Regions from separate parts of the Pseudomonas sp. GW821-FHT03A09 genome, predicted to be linked through region 2. Evidence: predicted binding sites of a transcription regulator. Region 2 holds the regulator's gene; each other region holds the start of a gene.

The links. The regulator FliA, encoded in region 2, starts transcription of late flagellar genes. The targets are predictions, from matches to a motif close to CTAAAGTTTNNNNNNNNNNNGCCGNTAA.
Region 1: a site for FliA is predicted at 1,422-1,449, ahead of AC07V4_RS19890 (methyl-accepting chemotaxis protein). Genes of this name have one in related genera too.
Region 3: a site for FliA is predicted at 1,875-1,902, ahead of AC07V4_RS14850 (flagellar protein MotY). Genes of this name have one in related genera too.

What each region holds. Positions count from the first base shown of each region.
Region 1 covers NZ_JBWKUX010000011.1:31,944-35,203, reverse strand. Annotated here, with positions in the region: gene AC07V4_RS19905 (MmcQ/YjbR family DNA-binding protein) at 1-87, shown strand, start outside; gene AC07V4_RS19900 (DUF1294 domain-containing protein) at 76-459, opposite strand; gene AC07V4_RS19895 (undecaprenyl-diphosphate phosphatase) at 456-1,286, opposite strand; gene AC07V4_RS19890 (methyl-accepting chemotaxis protein) at 1,516-3,150, shown strand; gene pnuC (nicotinamide riboside transporter PnuC) at 3,252-3,260, shown strand, end outside.
Region 2 covers NZ_JBWKUX010000004.1:202,288-205,547, reverse strand. Annotated here, with positions in the region: gene flhF (flagellar biosynthesis GTPase FlhF) at 1-756, shown strand, start outside; gene fleN (flagellar synthesis regulator FleN) at 862-1,695, shown strand; gene fliA (RNA polymerase sigma factor FliA) at 1,692-2,432, shown strand; gene AC07V4_RS08790 (chemotaxis response regulator CheY) at 2,601-2,975, shown strand; gene AC07V4_RS08785 (protein phosphatase CheZ) at 2,994-3,260, shown strand, end outside.
Region 3 covers NZ_JBWKUX010000007.1:109,771-113,030, forward strand. Annotated here, with positions in the region: gene rnt (ribonuclease T) at 95-766, opposite strand; gene pyrC (dihydroorotase) at 763-1,809, opposite strand; gene AC07V4_RS14850 (flagellar protein MotY) at 1,966-2,874, shown strand; gene AC07V4_RS14855 (argininosuccinate synthase) at 3,005-3,260, shown strand, end outside.

The DNA of each region.
Region 1 (3,260 bases), on a different contig from region 2:
CTGCGTGGCTTGTTGCAGCGTTCCCACCAGTTGGTGGTCAGCAAACTGCCCAAGCGCACGCAGGTCGGGCTGCTGCTAGAGGACTGACAACAGGGTACCGCCCAGAAACAGCTGATCCAGCCAGAACACCTGGTGCAGCAACACGATCAGCCAGAACAGCACCTGATACGACACCTTGCGTGTCTTGTGGCGAAACACCTGCTGGGCGATCAACGCCCCCGGCCAACCGCCTGCCAGCTCGACAGCGTGCAGGATGTTCTCCGGGATACGGCGGTCGTCCGTCTGCGCCTTGCGCTTGTCGCTCCAGTACAGGAAAAACGCCACCACGCTGACCACGCCATAGGCCACCAGGGGGATCAGCGTCTCGCCGCGATACCACAATAACGCCGACCCGATCAGCGGCGCGGCGCACAGCAATACAAAGATCGCCGCTTTCAAGCGTGGGTGCTGGATGCTCATGGCTTGACCGCAGACCAGTCGATCCAACCGAACTGCCACGTCGCCAGGATCACCAGGCCGAACGCGATCCGATACCAGGCAAACGCCGCATAGCTATGGCTGGCGATGAACTTGAGCAACGCCTTGACCGCGATCATCGCGAAGATGAACGAGGTAACGAAACCAATGGCGAACACCGGCAGGTCGTCCGGCTGGAACAGGTGACGGTATTTGTAGCCCGAATACACTGCCGCACCGACCATGGTTGGCATGGCCAGGAAGAACGAGAACTCGGTGGCGGTTTTACGCGACAGGCCGAACAACAGGCCGCCGATGATGGTCGCGCCGGAACGCGAAGTGCCGGGAATCATCGCCAGGCACTGGGCCAGGCCGACCTTGAGCGCTTCTTTCCAAGTGATGTCATCCACGGTGTGCGCGTGCACGGCATGCTGGCGGCGCTCGGCCCACAACATGATCACACCGCCGATCACCAGCGCAGTCGCCACGGTGATCGGGTTGAACAGGTAGTGCTTGATCAGGTCGGCGAAAATCACCCCCAACACCACGGCCGGCAGCACCGCGATGATCAGGTTGACGGTAAAGCGCTGGGCATTGCGTTGTGTCGGCAAACCGATCACAACGTCGAGGATCTTTCGCCGGAATTCCCACACCACCGCCAGGATCGCACCCAACTGAATGATGATATTGAACGCTTCAAAACGCTCGCCGCCGAAACCGATCAGGTCGGCCACGATGATCTGGTGACCGGTGCTGGAGATCGGCAGGAACTCCGTCAAGCCCTCCACCACGCCAAGTATCAATGCCTGTATGGCGGTCCAAAAATCCATATTTCCCCCAAAGGTCATGCCCGAGGCACGCCCCGTTAGTCTTTTCTAGTGGTTCACTGATGATGAGTGCGCTGAAGGCCAGGCGTTGGATCATCCACGCCGGACTGCAAAAATTCCGTGAAAAATCAGGCAGTACTCAGGTTTTACGATTACAGGCCGAAAGCCTATCAGACACGCCGGAAATGTCGAAGCAGCACCACAACTATAAAAAGCATGGAGTGACAGGACGATGAACAGTTTGCGCAGCATGTCGATCAGCCGCCGTCTCTGGCTGATCCTGATAGTCGCCGTGTTGATGCTGCTGACGTTGGGCTTACTGATGCTCAAGCAGATCCATGGCGATCTCTACCAGGCCAAGCGCCAACAGACCCAACATGTGGTCCAGACCGCCAGCGGCGTGCTGGCTTATTACCAGAACCTCGAGAAAACCGGCGTGCTGACCCGGGAAGCGGCCCAACAGCAGGCCTTGAGCGCGGTGCGCGGGTTACGCTATGACCACGATGATTATTTCTGGATCAACGACCTCACGCCCGTGATGATCATGCACGCCGCCAATCCCAAGCTGGACGGCCAGAACCTTTCGGCGATTCGCGACCCGGACGGGTTTGCGGTGTTCAATGAATTCGTGATCCTGGCCAAGGCCAAAGGCGCCGGCATCGTCAACTATCGCTGGCCGAAACCAGGGGCCGAAGCACCCGTGGAAAAAACCTCGTATATCCAACTGTTCGAGCCATGGGGCTGGATCATCGGCTCCGGCGTGTACGTGGATGATGTCCAAGCCGAATTCAAGGTGCAGGTGTGGAAAGCCTCGTTCATCGGCTTGACCATTGCCGTGCTGATGGCGCTGTTGGTGGTGCTGATTGCCCGCAGCATCGTGCACCCATTGCAACAGGCCGTGAATGCCATGGCCAATATCGCCAGTGGCGAAAGCGACCTGACCCGCAGCCTCGACACCCACGGGCGCGACGAAGTCACCCAACTGTCCCAGCACTTCAACGCCTTCACCACCAAGCTGCGCCAAGTAGTCAGCCAGTTGCAGACATGCGCCAATGCCCTGGGCCAGTCGTCCACGGAGCTGGGCACCAACGCCAGCCAGGCCTATGACCGCAGCCAGCAGCAGTCGCAGCAAATGGAGTTGGTCGCCACCGCCATCAATGAAGTCACCTATGGCGTGCAGGACGTGGCGAAAAACGCCGAGCACGCCGCGAGCGAGATGCGCGACGCCCAGGCCCAGGCACAACAGGGCCAGGTGAATATCGACGGCAGCTTGCAACAGATTGACCAGCTCTCCGGCACCATCAACCAGGCCGTTGAGGTGATCCGCATCCTGTCCAGCGAAAGCACCCAGATCGGTAGCGTGCTCGAAGTGATCCGCTCCATCGCCGACCAGACCAACCTGCTGGCCCTCAACGCTGCGATTGAAGCCGCACGTGCCGGTGAGCAAGGTCGTGGTTTTGCCGTAGTGGCCGATGAGGTGCGCCTGCTGGCCCAGCGCACGCAAAAATCCACCGCGGAAATCCAGGTGATGATCGAGCGCCTGCAAGGCCACTCCGAAGCGGCGGTCAAAGTCATCAGCGACAGCCACAGCGCCTCACAACTGACCATAGAACAAGCCGGCCAGGCCGGTGCGAGCCTGAATGCCATCGGCCAGGCGCTACGCAACCTCAACGGGCTAAACGCCTCGATTGCCAGCGCCACCTTGCAACAGGCCCATGTGGTGGAAGACATCAACCAGAACGTCACCCAAGCGGCCGGGTTGTCCCACAGCACAGCGCTGGCGGCAGAACAATCCAGCGTGGCCAGCGCGCATTTGCGCGGTCTGAGCGAACAACTCGACGGGCTCCTGCGCCAATTCAAGGTCTAGCTCGTTTCAGCCTGTGGGAGGGGGCTGCCCCCTCCCACATTGGTCCTTCCACATTTTGAAGTTACAATCACCGCCCTTTTCGACTCTCCCAAGGAACCGCCATGTCCGGA
Region 2 (3,260 bases):
GAAGTCGAAGAACCGCGCCAGGCGTGGCGCATGTTGCTGGCACACTTGGCCCGCATGATCGTTACTCCGGAACTCGAACCCCTGGAAGAGGGCGGTGTGATCGCCATGGTCGGCCCGGCCGGCATGGGCAAGACCACCACCCTGGCCAAGCTGGCCGCCCGTTATGTGCTCAAGTACGGCGCCCAGAACATCGCGCTGGTGAGCATGGACAGCTATCGCATCGGCGCCCAGGAACAGCTCAAGACCCTGGGCCGTATCCTCAATGTGCCGGTGACCCACGTCGACCCTGGCCAGTCCCTGGCCAATGCCCTCGACCCGCTGCTGCGCAAGCGCGTGGTGTTGATCGACACGGCTGGCCTGCAAGCCAGCGATCCGGCCCTGCGCATGCAACTCGAAAGCCTGGCCGGGCGTGGCATCAAGTCGAAAAACTACCTGGTGCTTGCAACCACCAGCCAGAAACAGGTTCTTACCGCTGCGTATCACAGCTACAAGCGCTGCGGCCTGGCCGGCTGCATCCTCACCAAGCTCGATGAAACCGCGAGCCTGGGCGAGGTGTTGAGCTTGGCCATCAGTCATGAGTTACCGGTCGCCTACCTGACCGACGGCCCGCGGATTCCAGATGATTTGCATCTGCCGCGTCGTCATCAGTTGGTCAGCCGTGCTGTCAGTGTGCAAATGCAAGAAGAGCCTAGCGAGGAAGCGATGGCCGATATGTTCGCCGATCTCTACCACAACCCGGCAAAACGGGTCGGTTGAGACAGGATGAGCGCCGTGAAATGTATCTACATTGATGGTCTGCAAGCGATTCACGCGGCCAAGCCATGTAGCCTGCGTCTAAGCAAGACAAGGTAAAGAAATAAAATGGGCAGCATGCATCCCGTACAGGTGATCGCGGTGACCGGCGGCAAAGGTGGCGTCGGGAAAACTAACGTGTCAGTGAATTTGTCCCTGGCCCTGGCAGAGCTTGGCCGTCGCGTCATGCTGCTGGATGCTGACCTGGGCTTGGCGAACGTGGACGTTCTGCTGGGGCTGACACCCAAACATACCCTCGCCGATGTGATCGAGGGCCGTTGCGAGCTGCGCGATGTGCTGCTGCAGGGCCCCGGTGGCATTCGTATCGTGCCGGCCGCCTCGGGCACTCAGAGCATGGTGCACCTGAGCCCGGCGCAGCATGCCGGCCTGATCCAGGCCTTCAGCGATATCGGCGACAACCTCGACGTGCTGGTGATCGACACCGCCGCCGGGATCGGCGAGTCCGTGGTCAGTTTCGTGCGCGCCGCGCAAGAAGTGCTGCTGGTGGTTTGCGACGAACCCACCTCGATCACCGACGCCTACGCCCTGATCAAACTGCTTAACCGCGACTACGGCATGAACCGCTTCCGCGTGCTGGCCAATATGGCCCAAAGCCCGCAGGAAGGCCGAAACCTGTTCGCCAAGTTGACCAAGGTCACGGATCGCTTCCTCGATGTCGCTTTACAATACGTCGGCGCAGTTCCTTATGACGAGTGTGTGCGCAAGGCTGTGCAAAAGCAGCGTGCAGTCTATGAAGCGTTCCCTCGTTCGAAGTGCGCACTGGCGTTCAAGGCTATTGCCCAGAAGGTCGATACCTGGCCGTTGCCTGCCAACCCGCGGGGGCATCTGGAGTTTTTCGTCGAGCGATTGGTGCATCAGACGAGCGCAGGACCGGTGCTATGACATCCAGCGGCTACAACCTTTACAAAAAGTCAGCACGTGACAGCCAAGGCGAATTGATCGAGCGCTATGCGCCTTTGGTCAAGCGCATTGCCTACCACTTGCTGGCGCGCTTGCCGGCCAGCGTGCAGGTGGAAGACCTGATCCAGGCTGGCATGATCGGCCTGCTCGAAGTGTCGACCAAATACGACGCGAGCAAGGGTGCGAGTTTCGAGACGTATGCGGGTATCCGTATCCGTGGCGCGATGCTCGATGAAGTGCGTAAAGGGGATTGGGCGCCGCGTTCGGTACACCGCAACACGCGAATGGTCAGCGATGCAATTCGCGCAATTGAAGCAAAAACAGGCCGTGACGCTAAAGATCATGAAGTTGCGGCCGAACTCCAATTGAGTCTCGATGATTACTACGGGATTTTGAACGATACCTTGGGCAGCCGCCTGTTCAGTTTCGACGACCTGTTGCAGGACGGCGAACACGAAGGGCTGCACGAGGACGGCGCGAGTGCACATCTCGAGCCGTCGCGCGACCTGGAAGATGAACGTTTCCAGGGGGCGTTGGCGGACGCGATTGCCAATTTGCCGGAGCGTGAGCGACTGGTGCTGGCGCTGTACTACGACGAAGAGCTGAACCTCAAGGAAATCGGTGAGGTCCTGGGGGTCAGCGAATCGCGTGTCAGCCAATTGCATAGCCAGTGCGCGGCCCGCTTGCGGGGGCGATTGGGAGAGTGGCGCGCGCGCTGACAGGCAGTGTGGGGACACTGCAGACGCTACCGACCTTGCCCCTGGCGAGGCCGGGTTCGTTCCGTGGTGCCCTGGGCAGTCCTTTTTGTGTAACGCCTGTTGATTGAAATGGCGCGTCCAGGTGCTGGGCGCGTTTAAGACTGCTTGGAGGTCGAATTGGACAAGAACATGAAAATCCTCATCGTTGATGATTTCTCAACGATGCGGCGGATCATAAAAAACCTGTTGCGTGACCTTGGGTTCACCAACACGGTCGAGGCGGATGACGGCATTACGGCGATTCCGATCCTCAACAGCGGGAGCATCGACTTTCTGGTAACCGACTGGAACATGCCGGGCATGACCGGTATCGACCTGCTGCGCCACGTGCGCGCCGACGAAAAACTGCGCAGCCTGCCTGTGCTGATGGTGACCGCTGAAGCCAAGCGTGAGCAGATCATCGAAGCCGCCCAAGCCGGGGTCAACGGTTACGTGGTCAAGCCATTCACGGCGCTGGCCTTGAAAGAGAAGATCGAAAAAATCTTCGAACGCATCGGTCATTGATGCTGCCACGGGGGAGCTATGGAGCATAACGAAACGTCACAGGGAGACTTCGAGTCGACCCTGAAAAAGCATGCTCACCAGTTGGTCGACAGCCTGGAAAAAGGCCAGTTCGGCGACGCGGTGCAGTTAATCCATGAGCTCAACCAGACCCGTGACCGCGGCCTGTATCAGGAAGTGGGCAAGCTGACGCGTGAGCTGCACAGTGCAATCGTCAATTTTCAGATTGACCCGCACATGCCCCAGGCCGAAGAGATTTCGCAAATCACCGATGCCACCGAACGCCTG
Region 3 (3,260 bases), on a different contig from region 2:
AGGTACAAAAAAACCGGCCTGAGAAGGCCGGTTTTTTTATGCGCGGGAAATGGCTGTAGTGAGCGGGCTTGCCCCGCTCACTACAAAAGCGCTGTTAGTCGCCGAAATCTTCCCAGCCGCCCATCTGCTTCCAGCGATTGACGATGCCGCAGAACAGCTCGGCCGTCTTCTCGGTGTCGTAGCGCGCCGAGTGTGCCTCACGACCGTCAAAGTCGATACCGGCTGCCTGGCAGGCCTTTGCCAACACTGTCTGGCCATAAGCCAGGCCGGCGAGGGTGGCGGTGTCGAAGCTGGAGAACGGATGAAACGGGTTGCGTTTCATGTCCAGCCGTGCCACGGCAGCGTTCAGGAAGCCCAGGTCGAAGCTGCTGTTGTGCCCGACCAGGATCGCGCGTTTGCAGCCATTGGCTTTCAGCGCCTTGCGCACGCCACGGAAGATATCGGTGAGTGCCGCTTCTTCACTCACTGCCATGCGCAGGGGGTGATCGAGCTTGATCCCGGTGAATTCCAGGGCAGCCGCTTCGATGTTGGCACCTTCGAAGGGCTCGACACGGAAGAAGTGAGTGTGCTCCGGGTACACGAAGCCCTGCTCATCCATGCCGATGGTGGTGGCGGCGATTTCCAGCAGTGCGTCGGTGGCGCTGTTGAAACCACCGGTTTCTACGTCGATGACAACGGGCAGATAGCCGCGAAACCGCTCGGCCATCGGGTGACGGGAGCCACCACCACTGTGCTCGTGTTCGTCGTCGAAATGGTCTTCACTCACTTGTTTTCCTCCAGCAGGCGCCAGCGCAGTGTTTCACCGGCGCGCAGCGGGATGACAGTCAGCTCGCCAAACGGCAGGCTGGTAGGGGCGGTCCAGTCTTCACGAACCAGGGTAATGCGGTCGGTATTCGCCGGCAGTCCGTAGAAGCGCGGGCCATTGAGGCTGGCGAAACCTTCGAGCTTGTCCAGGGCGTTACGCTGTTCGAACGCTTCGGCGTACAACTCGATCGCCGCATAAGCGGTGTAGCAGCCGGCACAGCCGCAGGCAGCTTCCTTCGCGTGTTGGGCGTGGGGCGCGGAGTCGGTGCCGAGGAAGAACTTCGGATTGCCGCTGGTCGCCGCATCCAGCAAGGCCACTTGGTGGGTGTTGCGCTTGAGGATCGGCAGACAGTAGAAGTGCGGCCGAATCCCGCCCACCAGCATGTGGTTGCGGTTATAGAGCAGGTGATGCGCGGTGATGGTTGCGCCGACGTTGGCCGAAGCCTCGGTGACGAACTGCACGGCATCGGCCGTGGTGATGTGTTCGAACACCACCTTGAGGGTCGGGAACAACTCGACCACCCGGCGCATGTGTTCGTCGATGAAGATCTTCTCGCGATCGAAGACGTCAACATCACCCCGGGTAACTTCACCGTGGATCAGCAACGGCATGCCGACTTCGGCCATGGCTTCGATGGCTGGCAGGATCTTGTCGATACTGGTCACGCCGGAATCGGAGTTGGTAGTCGCACCTGCCGGGTACAGCTTGGCGGCGTGCACGAAACCGCTGGCTTTGGCCTGGCGAATCTCGTCAGGTTGGGTACGGTCGGTGAGGTAGAGCACCATCAGCGGTTCAAAGCGGCTGCCGGCCGGCCGTGCAGCGAGGATGCGCTGGCGATAGGCATCGGCTTCGGCGGCATTGCGGACCGGCGGTACCAGGTTAGGCATGATGATGGCGCGGCCGAACGTGCGCGCGACATCGGCCACAGTTTGGGGTAACGCAGCACCATCGCGAAGATGAATGTGCCAGTCGTCGGGACGCAGCAGGGTCAGGCGGTCGGACATTGGGGATTCCAGGCGGGTCAATCTGGTGGGAATGCTACCGGAAAAGACTCTTGCAGGCACTCGCTATCAAGTTTTACAGGACGCGACCGATATCCCTGGGTATGCCTTAACGATGTATGACGCTTTGAAGTGTTGTAGAAACCAGTGGAGCCTCCCGTGCGCCAGCATTATCTAGCCCTGCTCAGTGTGTTCGCCAGCCTGCCTGCGATGGCCCTCACGTTCCAGACACGTCTGGAGAATATTGAGTGGAAGGTGGAGGGCGATCAATTCGAGTGCCGTCTGACCCAGCCGATTACCGATTTTGGCTCGGGTGAGTTTGTGCGCCGGGCGGGCGAGCAAGCGACGTTTCGTCTGAAAGCCTACAACGGTTCGCTGGGCGCAGGCTCGGCTACCTTGTTGGCCGCTGCCGCCCCTTGGCAGCCAGGCCGGGGCGATATCAATCTCGGTGCCGTGCGAGCGGGCAGTGGTGACGTGCTGTTCAACAGTTCCCAGGCCCAGGCCGGTCGCCTGTTCAATGGTTTACTGGAAGGGCGCAGCCCGACCGTGCGGCATTACGGGCGTGAAGGCGGCTACTCGGAAATTCGCCTGCTGCCAGTCAAGTTCAACAAGGCCTTCAATGACTATCAGTTGTGCACTACCAAGCTGCTGCCGATGAATTACGATCAGGTCAAGCAGACCGAAGTCGGGTTTCCCGGCGGCGGTATTGAGTTGGACGCGGCGGCGAAGAAGAAGCTGGACGTGATTCTTGCCTTCATGAAAGCCGACCCCACGGTCAACCATATCGAATTGAACGGCCATTCCGACAACAGCGGCAATCGCCTGACCAACCGTGACGTCTCGCGCCGCCGTGCGCTGGCGGTGACGGACTATTTCAAGGCTAATGGCATCCCCGAATCGCAGATTACTATGCGTTTCCATGGTGAAAGCTACCCGCTGGCCCCCAACACCAATGCTGCCAATCGGGCGCGCAACCGCCGTGTGAATATTCAGCTTGAACGTGTGGCTGTACCCGAGAAACCGGCGCCTTCGGCCACAGGCCCAAGCAACCCTGCGCATACCTCTTGAAGGTGCGACCATCGGTCGCTCGCTCGACATAATCTGTCGCTTTATCTTCATTTGCTGTCGCGCCTCTGTAAATTCACGGTTTTGGTCGGTAGAATCGACGCCTTTCCGTACAACCCCGTGGAGTGATGGCATGGCCGACGTAAACAAGGTCGTTCTCGCGTATTCCGGCGGCCTGGACACTTCGGTGATCCTCAAGTGGCTGCAGGATACTTATAACTGTGAAGTGGTGACCTTCACCGCTGACCTGGGTCAGGGCGAAGAGGTCGAACCTGCACGCGCCAAGGCGCAAGCCATGGGCGTGAAAGAGATCTACATTGACGACCTGCGCGAAGAGTTCGTCCGCGATTTCGTCTTCCCGATGTTTCGCGCCAACACCGTCTACGAAG